Linked DNA regions of Methylomagnum ishizawai. The protein of the gene in region 1 binds, or shares a complex with, the protein of each later gene. Links are inferred from orthologs where the notes say so. Each region holds a gene or a part of one and is shown in the gene's direction. Other genes may lie near its edges.

Region 1 (7,647 bases):
GGAAGGCTTGGGCAAGCTGGACGGCATCGTCGAGAAGCCCAAGCCCGAGGACGCGCCGTCCAATCTGGCGGTGGTGGGCCGGTACATCCTGACCCCGGCGATTTTCGACAAACTCGACAATGTGACGCGGGGGGCGGGCGGCGAAATCCAGCTCACCGACGCCATCGCCGCGCTGCTCAAGGACGAACCCGTGCTGGCCTACGAATTCGCCGGCAAGCGCTACGATTGCGGCTCCAAGCTGGGCTATCTGATGGCGACGGTGGAACAGGGCTTGAAGCACGAGGAATTGCGGGAAAGCTTCAAGGCTTATCTGTCCGCGTTGCGCTTCGATTGATCCGAACGCCCGACGGGCGGGGCGGATGGCATCGCCAGCCGCCCCGCCCGTTGCGTTTATGGCCTTAGGCCAGGGCTTGCTTGATGCGGCCCAGCGCTTTCTCCAGGTTGGCCAGGCTGGTGGCGATGGACAACCTCATGCAGCCCGGAGCTCCGAAGGCCGACCCCGGCACCACGGCCACCCCGCCTTGCTCGATCAGGAATTCGGCCAGGCCCAGGTCGTCGGCGATGCCATCCAGCCGGTCGATGACGCCCTGCACATTGGGCAGCACGTAGAAGGTGCCGTCGGTCGGCAGGCAATCCACGCCGGGGATGGTGTTCAATTCGGCCACCACGTAATCGTGGCGCTGCTTGAAGGCTTTCACCATTTCGCCGATGAAAGCTTGATCGCCGTTCAGGCCGACCTCGGCGGCGACCTGGGAAATCGAGGTCGGGTTGGAGGTACTTTGCGACTGGATGTTGGTCATGGCCTCGATCAGCTTTTCGGGGCCGGCCGTGTAGCCGATGCGCCAACCGGTCATGGAATAGGCCTTGGAGACGCCGTTCAGGACCATGGTGCGGTCGTAGAGGTCCGGGCAGACATTGAGGATGTTGACGAAAGCGCCGTTCCACACGATGTGTTCGTACATGTCGTCGGTGGCGATGACGATGTCCGGGTGCTGGCGCAGCACCTCGCCCAGCGCCTTGAGTTCGTCGGCGCTATAGGCCATGCCGGTGGGATTGGACGGGCTGTTGATGACGAACAGCCGGGTTTTCGGGGTGATGGCGGCGGCGAGTTGCTCGGCGGTGATCTTGAAGCGCTGGGCCTGGGTGGCCTCGACGATGACCGGGACGCCTCCCGCCAGCAGCGCCATGTCGGGATAGGACACCCAATACGGGGCCGGGATGATGACCTCGTCGCCGGGGTTCAACAGGGCTTGGGCCAGGTTGTAGAAGCTCTGCTTGCCGCCGCAGGACACCAGGATTTGCTTGGGCGTGTAGTCGAAGCCGTTTTCCCGCTTGAACTTCGCGACGATGGCCTGTTTGAGGCCGGGCGTGCCGTCCACGGCGGTGTATTTGGTGAAACCCGAATTGATGGCCGCTATCGCCGCCTGTTTGATGTGTTCCGGGGTGTCGAAATCGGGTTCGCCGGCCCCGAGTCCCACGATATCCTTGCCGGCGGCCCGCATGGCGGCGGCGCGGGCGGTGACGGCCAGGGTGGGGGAGGGCTTGATGGATTGTACGCGGTCGGAGAGTCTGATGTTCATCGTGGGCGCTTGTCGTGCGAGGGCGTGGAAAAACCGAGAGGATAGCCATGCGGGGCGGGGCTGTCGAGTATGGAGGCCGCGGTCCCGGCGCAAACCATTCCGGGCGGTTTCCGCCTAATATCGGGGCATCCACCCATCCGATCCACCCGCGTTTATTAGGTAGCGCACCACCATGCCGATCAAACCCTTGCTAGACGAATCCCTCCCGCAACAGCCGATCCAGGGCAAGCCGTTCCGCCTGCATAGCCCATTTCAACCGGCGGGCGACCAGCCCGAGGCCATCCGCCAGCTGGTTCGGGGCGTGAATGACGGCTTGTTGCACCAGACCTTGCTCGGGGTCACCGGCTCGGGCAAGACCTATACCGTTTCCCAGGTGATCCAGGCCACCCAATTACCCACCTTGATCCTGGCCCCCAACAAAACCCTGGCCGCCCAGCTCTATGGCGAGATGAAGGAATTCTTCCCGGAAAACTCGGTGGAATACTTTGTTTCCTATTACGATTATTACCAGCCCGAAGCCTACGTCCCGTCCTCCGATACCTATATCCAGAAGGATGCCTCGCTCAACGAGCATATCGAGCAGATGCGGCTGTCGGCCACCAAGGCGCTGATCGAGCGGCGCGATACCGTGATCGTGGCGACGGTGTCGGCCATCTACGGCCTGGGCGAACCGGCCTCGTATTTCAGCATGGTGCTGCACTTGGTGCGCGGCGATATGATCGACCAGCGCACCCTGCTGCGCCGCCTCGCCGAACTCCAATACACCCGCAACGATACCGAATTGCGCCGCGCCACTTTCCGGGCGCGGGGCGAGGTGGTCGATGTGTTCCCGGCGGAATCCGAGCGCGAAGCCCTCCGCATCGAATTGTTCGACGGCGAAATCGAGCGCCTGTCGCTGTTCGATCCCCTGACCGGCGCGATCCTGGCCCGCATCGCCCGCTACACCGTGTTCCCCAAGACCCATTACGTCACCCCGCGCGAAAAAATCCTGGAAGCCATCGACCAGATCAAGCTGGATTTGAAGGCGCGGCTGGATGAATTGCGCGATGCCCATAAGCTGGTCGAGGCCCAACGCCTGGAGCAGCGCACCTTGTTCGATTTGGAAATCATGCTGGAAGTGGGTTATTGCCCCGGCATCGAGAACTACTCGCGCTATCTTTCGGGGCGCGGGCCGGGCGAGCCGCCGCCGACCTTGTTCGACTACCTGCCCGCCGAGGCCCTGGTCGTGATCGACGAAAGCCATGTCACCATCCCCCAACTGGGCGCGATGTACCGGGGCGACCGTTCGCGCAAGGAAACCCTGGTGGAATATGGCTTCCGCCTGCCTTCGGCGCTGGATAACCGGCCTTTGCAGTTCGAGGAGTTCGAGGAACGCGCCCCGCGCCGCATCTATGTTTCGGCCACGCCCGGACCCTACGAACTCAAGCATTCCGGGGCCATCGTCGAGCAGGTGGTGCGCCCGACCGGCCTGGTGGACCCGGAGGTCGAAATCCGCCCGGTGTTGAACCAGGTGCAGGATTTGCTCTCGGAAATCCGCCAGCGCGTCGCCAAGAACGAGCGGGTCTTGGTGACCACGCTGACCAAGCGCATGGCCGAGGATTTGACCGAATACCTGTATGAACACGGGGTCGCCGTGCGCTATTTGCACTCGGACGTGGAAACGGTGGAGCGGGTCGAAATCATCCGCGACCTGAGGCTCGGCAAGTTCGCGGTGCTGGTCGGCATCAACCTCTTGCGCGAAGGGCTGGATATCCCCGAGGTGTCCCTGGTCGCCATCCTCGACGCCGACAAGGAAGGCTTCCTGCGCTCGACCGGCTCCTTGATCCAGACCATAGGCCGCGCCGCCCGCAACGTCCATGGCAAGGCCATCCTCTACGCCGACACCCTCACCGGCTCCATCGCCCGCGCCCTGGAGGAAACCGAACGCCGCCGCGCCAAGCAAATCGCCCACAACCTCGCAACCGGGCAGGTGCCGAAAAGCATCGTCAAGCGGGTGGTGGATATCCTGGAAGTGCCGATTCCCGGCGCGGCGGGGACGCCAACCCGGTCCGCCGCCAAGGTGGCCGAACCCCAGGCCGGTTATCGCGCGGTGCAACCCAAGGACGCGGCCAAGCTCATCAAGCAGTTGGAAGAGCAAATGTACGCCCACGCCAAGGAATTGCGGTTCGAGGAAGCGGCCCGGCTCCGGGATGAAATCCAGCGCATCCAGGCCGAGGTTTTCGCCGGCGGCGCCTAGTCCCGGATCGGATGGGAACGCAAGCCTTGGCCTGTCGCCCGGATTGTACGGTGTAAATCCATATCCGCGCTCCGGCTCGCATCCGGCCTCCGGGGCTGGATTCCCGCTTGGTCCTAACGGGCGGGTTAATGCGCTGTTTATGGTCCGGTAATCCGGCCAATATCCGGGGCGGGACCGGGAGATACCCTGTCCCAGGCGGGTTGGGGCCCGCATCGCCCAATGGCTCGCTTCGGGAAAAAGATTGTTCGGTTTCCGACAAGGCTTGCCCTTGTCACAAGCGCTACCCGCGCCCGGCATAATAGCGGTGGAAGTCCTTTCAGAATCCCATCCTAGCGAGCCGCTATGTCCATCATCCATCACGCCCTGGTCCTCAACCTCCACCAGCCGCCCGGCAACCTCGAACATCTCCTCGCGGAACAACCCTGGGAAGCTCGCGAAATCCTCTATGCCTACGACCGCATCCCGAGGTTCCTGTGGGGTTACGAGGATGTCGCCAGGGTCCATCTTTCCCTTTCCGGAACCCTGCTGGAAACCCTGTCCAATCCCGAATTCCAAAGCAGTGTCTATGGCATCATCGATTGCGGCTCCCTGTTATGGCATCTCCAGAACGAACGGATCATCGACGTTTTGGGCACCGGGTATTACCACCCGGTATTCCCCCTGATTCCCGAGGCCGACCGCGACGAGCATATCGCCCGCTGGCAGGGTATCGCCCGGCATTTGTTCTGGCGCAATGGATTCCAGGGGTTCTGGCCGCCGGAAATGGGGTTTTCCATGGAACTGATTCCGCTGCTGAAGAAATTCGGCTACCGCTATGTGATCGTGGACAGCGAGCATGTGGAGCCGGTCACGCCCATGGATTGGCACGAATTGCGCTATCGGCCGCATATCGCCCGCCATGGCGACGACGAGATCATCGTCATCGTGCGCGACCGCGAATTGTCCGACGCCCAGGAGTCGGGCATGGATTACATCTGGTTCGTGAAGGAAGTGGCCCAGCGCACCCAGTGGTGCGATTTCGAGCCGTTGGTCGTCACCTGCACCGATGGCGAGAACGGCGGCTGGTTCCGCAACACCCAGAACGAGGTCAATTTCTGGGGCGCGTTCTACCGCGAACTCCTGGACGAGGCCCGCAAGGACAGCCTGATCCGGCCCACCTTCATCAAGGACTATCTGGATAAGCACGGGGCCGTGGGCGAGGTGCGGGTGAAGACCGGGGCGTGGAACACCGGCTGGCACCATGGCAACGATTTCGTCCAATGGACCGGCTCGCAGGCGCAGAAGGATTCGCTGGCGCGGGTCGAGAAGGTGAGCGCCCAGGTCCACGAGGCGCTGACCGAAGCCGCCGAGCGCGAACTGGGCGACCAGGAGCGCTATGAGTTGGAGTCCGCCCACTGGCGTTTGCTGCGGGCCGAGACCAGTTGCAATTTCTACTGGGGCGAGGACTGGGTGAACCGTTGCCATACCGACCTGGACGAGGCGGTGGCGACCTTGAACCGCTTCCGCGCCAAGAAATATTCCCTCGACGGCGATCCGGGCTGGCATCTTCCCGGCTGAGCGGCAAGGCCCTTGGCCCGGTTGCGGCGTGGCGGAATCCGGGAACGCTACGGCGCTCCGTACTGGCTCCCGGATCGCGCCGCGTTCCATCCGGGCCCGGCGGCCCTGGATTCCCCTTCCCCCAAAACCATCCGCCGCAAGGCTATAATCCCAGGATTCGCGCTATTCAGGAGTCTCCGCCATGCGCCATCGAATCGCCTGGATTATCGGCCTGTTGACCGCCCTGGCCGGGGTTCCGGTCCCCGCCGCCGTCCCGGTCCAGGCCGGGAATGCCGCCCCCAAATCCCTCCAAGTCCTGCTGCAAGACATTTCGGTTCCCTCCGGCGTGCGTTTCCGTATCGCGCCGGAGATCGCCCAGGACCGCGTCCAGGCCCAACCCGAAGGCACCGCCTGGCCCGATATCATCCGCCACCTGCTGCGCGGCTATAACTACGCCGGCACCTGGTCGGCCAGCGGCAAACTGACCGAGGTCAATGTCACCGGGCGCAACGGCGATGGGCGGGTACCCGCCGCCGCACCGGCCCTGGACGAGTTGTTCGCCTACCGTCCCGGCCGGTCCGTCCCGGCCCAGTACCGCATTTACGCGCCGGGTTCGGTCTATCCCATCGAGGTGCCCGCCCGGCGCCTCAGGAATATGAAGAAGGGCGAGCGCCTCTATGCCAACCTGCCCGATGGCCGCTATGCCTTGGTCCACGACAACGCCTGGAAACACGGCAACGGCGACCTGACCTGGGTCGGCTATCTCGACGGTCCGCAAGGCCGCTACCGGGCGCTGTTGACCTTGGGCGACGATGGGGCCTTGGCCGGGCAAATCCTGACCCCCGGCGGGCTGTACAAGCTGGAATCGGACGAGGGCGGCGGCCAATGGTTGGTCGATATGGATGACTCGGGTTTGCAGAACGGCGGTTTCGAGGGCGACGAAAGCCCGGTGTCCAGCGGTATCGGCGCGACCGGGCCGTTGCCGCAATCCGCGGTGGGCGCGGGGGCGAAGGTCAAGGTGCGGGATGGTGGGGGTTCGACCCAGCCCGCCGATACCACCGCCACCCAGGATGGCAAGAGCCTCATCGACGTGCTGCTGCTCTATACCGCCGGGATGGGCAACACCGGGGTCGCCACCCGCTTGAACCAGCTCATGGCGCTGGCGAACCAAGCCTTGGCGGATAGCCAGGTGAACGCCTTGTTCCGCTTGGCCGCGGCCCAGAAGGTCGGGTACGCCGACCGTACCCCCAACGCCGCCGCCCTGGACCGGCTGACCTATGCCGGCAAGGGCTTCCGCAATATTCCGCGCCTGCGCGCCCAATACGGGGCGGATGTGGTGGCCTTGGTCCGGCCCTTCAAACCGCAGAGCCAGGGCGGCAACTGCGGCATCGCCTGGGTCGATGGCGGCGGCGACACCCCGCTCACCGCCGACCAGGCGTTCGCCGTGGTGGGCTATGGCGCGGCGGGCGGCTATTACTGTTCGGACTACGCCCTGGCCCACGAGATCGGCCACGTCATGGGGGCCACCCACGACCGCGCCCACGCCACCACCCCCGGCAAATTCCCTTATTCGTATGGCTATGGCGTCCCCGGTCGATTCGGTGACATCATGAGCTATTACGATCCCGAGGTCGGCGTCTACGCCAATCCCGACCTGGCTGTTTGCGCGGGTTCGCCTTGCGGCGTGCCCATCGACCAGCCGGGGGCGGCGGACGTGGCCCTGACCTTCAACCAAACCGCGCCGACCGTGGCGGCTTTCTCGCGGTCGACCTCCCCATGATGGGCACACCATCCCTCCACCACCATAACCAAAACGAGGCATCCATGCGTTCCCTGTCCCCGCTCAAATCCTTGGTCCTGGCCTTCGCGGTCCTGGGGCTGGCCGGTTGCGCCGGCGCCAAGATCAAGAACACCACCGAAATCGCCACTTCCGGCCTGCCCAGGCCGCAGCAGGTGTTGATCTACAACTTCGCCGTGAGTCCCTCCGAGGTCAAGGCCGGTTCCGGCCTGCTGTCCAAGTTCCAGAACACCGACCCCACCGCCGAGGAAATGCAGATCGGCCGGGAAGTGGCCGACGCCCTGGCGACCGAGCTGACGGTGAAACTCCAGTCCTGGGGTTTGAACGCGATCCGGGCCGACCAGAATATGCCGCTGAATCCGGGGTCGATCCTGGTGACGGGGCAATTCGTCAACATCGACGAGGGCAGCCGTTTGAAGCGGACGGTCATCGGCTTCGGCGCGGGGCAATCCTCCATCGACGCCAATGTCAGCGTGATGGCCCCGACCAACCAGGGC
Region 2 (5,339 bases), 890 kb from region 1 along the record:
CGGGCGCCGACTGCGGGGGTGGAGGTGGAGGGTGTCCCCTTTGGGCGTGGTGGGCGACGGTTTCAGTGGTGTCCGCCGCAGCAACCGGCGGCGGGCGCTTCTTCCCCTGGCTGCACGGTGCTTTTGCCCATCCCGGAATAGGCCGGGCACCAGCGCAGCTTGGCGGTGGCGACCAAGACGCCGCCGACGACCAGGAGCGGGATATTCGCCATGAACACCGATGCCAGCAAAGCGCCGATGCCCACGCCGTAGCGGATTTTCTGTTCTTGCAGGCCGATATTCAGTTCGCGCTGCGTCATGCGTTTGAAATCGAAGTTCATCGCCGGGCTCCTAGATTGAAACGCTAGATTTTCCTTGCTCGGGCCGGATGGCGCAAGCCGATTCCGGTAAAATGCTGCGATGAACATTCCAGCGATCATCGATTCCCTCAACCCGGCCCAGCGCGAGGCCGTGACTTCCCCTTGCCCGGCCTTGCTGGTCCTGGCCGGGGCCGGTAGCGGCAAGACCCGCGTGCTGGTGCATCGCATCGCTTGGCTGATGCAGGTGGAGGAGGTTTCCCCCCATGGCGTGCTGGCGGTCACTTTCACCAACAAGGCCGCCAACGAAATGCGCGGGCGCATCGAAGCGATGTTGTCCGCCCCGACCACCGGCATGTGGGTGGGCACGTTCCACGGTTTGGCCCACCGCCTGCTCAGGCGGCACGCGCGGGAAGCCAAACTGCCGGAGACCTTCCAGGTCCTCGATTCCGACGACCAATACCGCCTGATCCGCCGCTTGCTCAAGAGCCTGGAGTTGGACGAGGCCCGCTGGCCGCCGCGCCAAGTCCAGTGGTATATCAACGGCCATAAGGAAGAAGGCCGCCGTCCCCGCCATTTGCCCGAGTCCCCGGACCCGTTCGAGCGGCAGATGCTGAGGGTTTACCGGGCCTACGAGGAAGTCTGCGAACGTTCGGGGCTGGTGGATTTCGCCGAGCTATTGCTACGTGCCCATGAATTCCTGCGCGATACGCCCCCGGCGCTGGCGCATTATCAGGAGCGGTTCCAGCACGTCCTGGTCGACGAGTTCCAGGATACCAACCGGATCCAATACGCCTGGCTCAGGCTGCTGACCGAGCGCCACGAAAACCTGTTCGCGGTTGGCGACGACGACCAATCGATTTATAGCTGGCGCGGGGCCAGGGTCGAGAATCTCGCCCGGTTCCAGCAGGATTATCCCCAACACCGTTTGGTGCGCCTGGAACAGAATTATCGTTCCACCGGCCATATCCTCAACGCCGCCAACGCCTTGATCGCCCACAACCAAAGCCGTTTGGGCAAAACCCTGTGGACCCAGGGCAACGAAGGCGAGCCGATTGCGGTGTATACCGCCTTCAACGAGCAGGATGAAGCCTATTTCGTGGTCGAGCGCATCCGGCAATGGGCGGCGGAAGGCCATGCCCGGCGCGATGCGGCGATCCTTTACCGTTCCAATGCCCAGTCCCGCCAATTCGAGGAGAAATTGGTGGCCTTGGGCGTGCCCTACCGGGTCTATGGCGGCTTGCGCTTCTTCGAGCGGGCCGAGATCAAGGACGCCCTGGCCTATCTCCGCTTGATCGCCAACCGCGACGACGACGCTTCCTTCGAACGGGTGGTGAATACGCCGACCCGCGGCATCGGCACCAAGACCCTGGACCTGGTCCGCGATCTGGCCCGCGACCAGCGCCTGCCGCTGTGGCGGGCGGCGGAGCGGTTGTGCGGCGACGCGGCGGCCTTGCCCGCCCGCGCCCGCGCGCTCCTGGCCGGGTTCCTGCAACTCATCGAAAAGCTGGCCTACGACACCGCCGGACTGGCGCTCTGGGAGCGGGTGCAACGGGTCGTCCTGGGTTCCGGGCTCAGGGAGCATTATGAAAAGGAAAAGGGCGGGCAGGGCGAGGCCCGCCTGGAGAACCTCGACGAATTCATCAACGCCGCCCGCCAGTTCGAAACCGAACCGCAACTGGATTCGGAACTGCCCAAGCTGGATCAATTCCTCGCCCACGCGGCCTTGGAATCCGGCGATAACCGGGGCGACGAGGCCGACGATTGCGTGCAACTCATGACCCTGCACGCGGCCAAGGGCTTGGAATTCGATTTGGTGTTCGTGGTGGGTTTGGAGGAAGGCTTGTTTCCCAGCGTGCAGTCCATCGAGGATGTTGCCCGCCTGGAGGAGGAGCGCCGCCTGTGCTATGTGGGCATCACCCGCGCCAAGCGCAAGCTGTTCCTGACCCATGCCGAAACCCGGCGTCTCTATGGCAAGGAGACCTATCCCCGGCCTTCCCGGTTCTTGCGGGAGATACCCCAGGCCTATCGCCATGATGTGCGGATGAAGGGCAAGGCCACCCCTCCCAAATCCGCTGTTTCCGCTCCCGCCTTGGGTGCCCGCCCGGCGGGGCAAGGCGTCGGCGGATTCAGGGTGGGGCAACGGGTGCGCCATGCCAGTTTCGGCGTGGGCGTCATCCTCAAGTTCAAGGGCGATGGCGACAAGACCAGCGTCGAGGTGAATTTCGCCACGGCGGGCATCAAGGAGCTGATGCTGTTTTCGGCCCGTTTGCAACCGGTGTGAGGGCGGTCAGGCGTATTTCCGTAGCAGGGCTTTGATGGCCGATAGCGCCCAGGCCGCTCCCTGCCTGCCGTGCCTGACCAGCCATGAAGCCAGGGGACGCGCCCTGGCCGCGAGACGCCGGATATCCGCCCATAGCGGCCCGAACTCCACCGGCATATCGCGTACCCGGCCCCGGCGGACCAGCCAGCCCAGTACGCCGCTGGCGAATAGCAAGGCGGGGGCCAGGCCGGCGAGAAACCACAGGAGCCGGCCTCCCGTGCCCCAGATTTCCCCGGTATGCAGCGGCCACAGCCAAGTCATCGTGGTTTCCCCCGCGCCGAACCGGGCGGGATTGCGGACCTCGCGGATTTGGCCGCTGTACTGGTCCACCCAGACCGTGGTGAGCGGATGGCGCCGGTTCACTTCCCAGGGCTGCCGCAGCGAGACGCGGTAGGTGCCGGTTTCCCCCTCGGGCGTCGCCACCCGCCGCACCTCCGCGTGCGGGAACGGGCCACGGGCCAATAGCACCGCCTCGTCCAACCCGACCGGCCTGTCGTTGGGCATGGCGGTGCTGCGGACGGTGGGGCCGTCGTCGTCGTGGCCCATGCCGGAGGTTCCCAACAGCGATTCCGGTACCCGCGGGAAGGCCAGGCCGAATCCCGTGCAAGCCTGGGCCAGCAAGGGCAGGGCGATGGCGAGCCCGAACAGCCGGTGTCCGTCCAGGGCCAGCCGGCCCAGGCGCAACCCGCCGCCCGGCTTGGTCCCGCCCAACCCCGCCAATCCCAGCCACAGGCCGGAAATCACCGTCAGCACGAGCGCCACTCCCAGTCCGCCCACCCAGTTCCAGCCCGTGCGGCCCAGGCCGAGTTGCGTATGCCAGTCCGAGAGGCGGGTGGCCGCCGTCCCGCCCCAGAAACGGCTGGCGACGATTTCCGCCGTATAGGGATTCACCGACACCATCAACGGCGCGTAGAGCCGGCCTTGGGTTTCCTCGGGATTTTCATACCAGGCGGTTAACAGGCCGTCCGGGGTGCGGGGCAGTTCCAGCGTCCAGCTTCCGGGCCTCCGGGGGTGCGCGGCCCGTACCGCTGCCAGGATATGGCCTAGCGGAAGTGGTGGGTCTTTGGGACGGTCGATGGATAGCCGGGGGTCCAGCCATAAATCCAAGGCCGGACCATAAAGGGCGAGGGCGCCGCTCAGCCCGATCAGCGCGAAGAACAGCCCGAAGGGGATGGCCAGCCAGCGATGGATTTTCGGACAGGGGCGGTGGGGGTGCGGGGGTTTATCGTTCATGGCGGGGAGCGGGGGCGGCGGGAAGGAGATAGCTTATCCCATCCCCGCCCGTTCCGGTCCGGGGGATAACCAGGTGGTCGGGGCGGCGTTGGAAAAGGTCGCGACCGGTGGACGAGATCGCCCGATACCGGCGGAGTTTGCCGATATTCAAAGGGAAGCGCGCCCGTGACCGGGCTTCAAACTCATGGTATCTATAAGGCCAACCATCCGTTTATAATGCCTCGATAGCAGGTTGGGTGTAAGAGGGTTCTCCATGAAAGGTGGAGTTGCATCCGCTGGGAATGCCAATGTGTCGCGACAGGAAACTCTCTATTCCATTTGGCGGCATGCCCCCTTATACTACAAGCACTAGCGGCCATCCAGCCCCGACTCGCTTGGGGCTGCACCCACTTCTCAGGACATTAGATAGGGGAAAGACGTGAAAATGAGCAATACGACGACGGGTTTATTGGCGGCGGCGCTGCTGCTGTCCAGTCCCTTGGCTTCGGCGGAGTCCAAATATCCGGCGGCGGATTTCGAGCCGCAGGTCATCACCCGCGATGCCGATCTGATCTCCAAGCACGACCAAGCCGCCAAGGAGCGCGAAGCCGCCGAACAGGCGAAGCAGGCGAAGCGCAGCCAAGCCGTCGCGTCGTCGGCGGTGTCCAAGTCGTCGGAAGCCGAAGCCGATTCCACCCCAGCCAGTTCCGCCGAGCCCGCGGTGACCACCGAAGGTGGCTCTTCGATGGATAATTTCCCCGTCGCCCTGGTCGTTTTCGCCTTGGCGGGCTTGGTATTCTGGAGTACCAAACGGCCCAAGGGGCAGGAAGTCCGTTATAGCGCCGCTCCCGTCGCGCCCGCGGGTACCGTGGGCGGCGAAACCGGGGTTGCCAAGTACCTGAAGGAACTCGAAGCTTCCGCCCGCAAAGCGGCCGGCACCGGGGTTGCCCGCTATCTCAAGAATCTCGAAGCCAATGCCGCTCCCAAAACTCCCGAAACCGGCGTGGCCAAGTATATCAAAAGCAATAGGCTCTAAAACCACGGTGCCGAGCAATACCCGGATAGCAGGGTTGTTGGCAGGTTCCGGGGGTTTCGACTCGAATCGGAATCATTGATGCGATAACCAATATCGCGCTTAATCAAAGTTATATCGGAGTACATATCATGGCGGAGCTAAGCGGAGTAGCTAAGTATATTAAAAACCTGGAGTCGTCTGAAAAGAAAGTCGTCGAGACCGGGGTAGCCAAGTATATTAGGGACCTGGAGGCTTCCGCGAAAAAGTCGGCCGAGACGGGAGTTGCTAGGTATATCAAGAATCTTAATAAAGCTGGGTGAAAATTGCTTGCGAGCCTAGGCATCGAAGCGATGTGCCAACAGCTTAATTAAGGCGATGGCCTACGCGCTACACAGTTAGGAGTTGACATTTGCCTGAGATAGGGCGATGCATTTCTAAGCATAAAACCTGTAACCAACCATAACCAATCGGAGCATACACCATGGCAAGACCG

The links. The genes of interacting proteins can lie anywhere in the genome.
Region 2: the proteins of uvrB (region 1) and uvrD are in contact, whole or in part, in a crystal structure (PDB 7EGT), measured with the Thermus thermophilus proteins. The link is inferred for Methylomagnum ishizawai from one-to-one orthologs. Residues at the interface, in WP_096411307.1 of Thermus thermophilus: Glu23, Leu25, Arg26, Asp27, Gly28, Glu29, Arg30, Phe31, Arg55, Glu326, Asp327, Phe328, Glu379, Ser382, Gln383, His398, Gly400, Arg401; in WP_096412145.1 of Thermus thermophilus: His654, Arg656, Phe657, Gln666, Asp668, Glu669, Lys680, Arg681, Leu682, Ser683, Lys685, Tyr686, Ala687.

Annotation. Positions count from the first base shown.
Region 1 is NZ_AP019783.1:1,625,560-1,633,206, forward strand. What follows is about bases 1,338-4,284. They hold uvrB (excinuclease ABC subunit UvrB), read left to right. Parts: upstream 1,338-1,752; coding sequence 1,753-3,816; downstream 3,817-4,284. Other genes in these bases: K5658_RS07515 (pyridoxal phosphate-dependent aminotransferase), read right to left, coding at 1,338-1,580; K5658_RS07525 (polysaccharide deacetylase family protein), read left to right, coding at 4,159-4,284. Outside these bases: UTP--glucose-1-phosphate uridylyltransferase GalU, read left to right, coding at 1-334; more of K5658_RS07515, read right to left, coding at 399-1,337; more of K5658_RS07525, read left to right, coding at 4,285-5,373; K5658_RS07530 (reprolysin-like metallopeptidase), read left to right, coding at 5,555-7,132; K5658_RS07535 (DUF4410 domain-containing protein), read left to right, coding at 7,177-7,647. UniProt on the Escherichia coli protein: The UvrABC repair system catalyzes the recognition and processing of DNA lesions. A damage recognition complex composed of 2 UvrA and 2 UvrB subunits scans DNA for abnormalities.
Region 2 is NZ_AP019783.1:737,676-743,014, forward strand. Bases 1-2,989 are described here. They hold uvrD (DNA helicase II), read left to right. Parts: upstream 1-399; coding sequence 400-2,580; downstream 2,581-2,989. Other genes in these bases: K5658_RS03265 (YgaP family membrane protein), read right to left, coding at 63-320; K5658_RS03275 (PepSY-associated TM helix domain-containing protein), read right to left, coding at 2,587-2,989. Also shown: more of K5658_RS03275, read right to left, coding at 2,990-3,852; K5658_RS03280 (hypothetical protein), read left to right, coding at 4,277-4,867; hxlA (3-hexulose-6-phosphate synthase), read left to right, coding at 5,328-5,339. UniProt on the Escherichia coli protein: A helicase with DNA-dependent ATPase activity. Unwinds DNA duplexes with 3'-5' polarity. Translocates on single-stranded DNA with 3'-5' polarity. Initiates unwinding more efficiently from a nicked substrate than double-stranded DNA.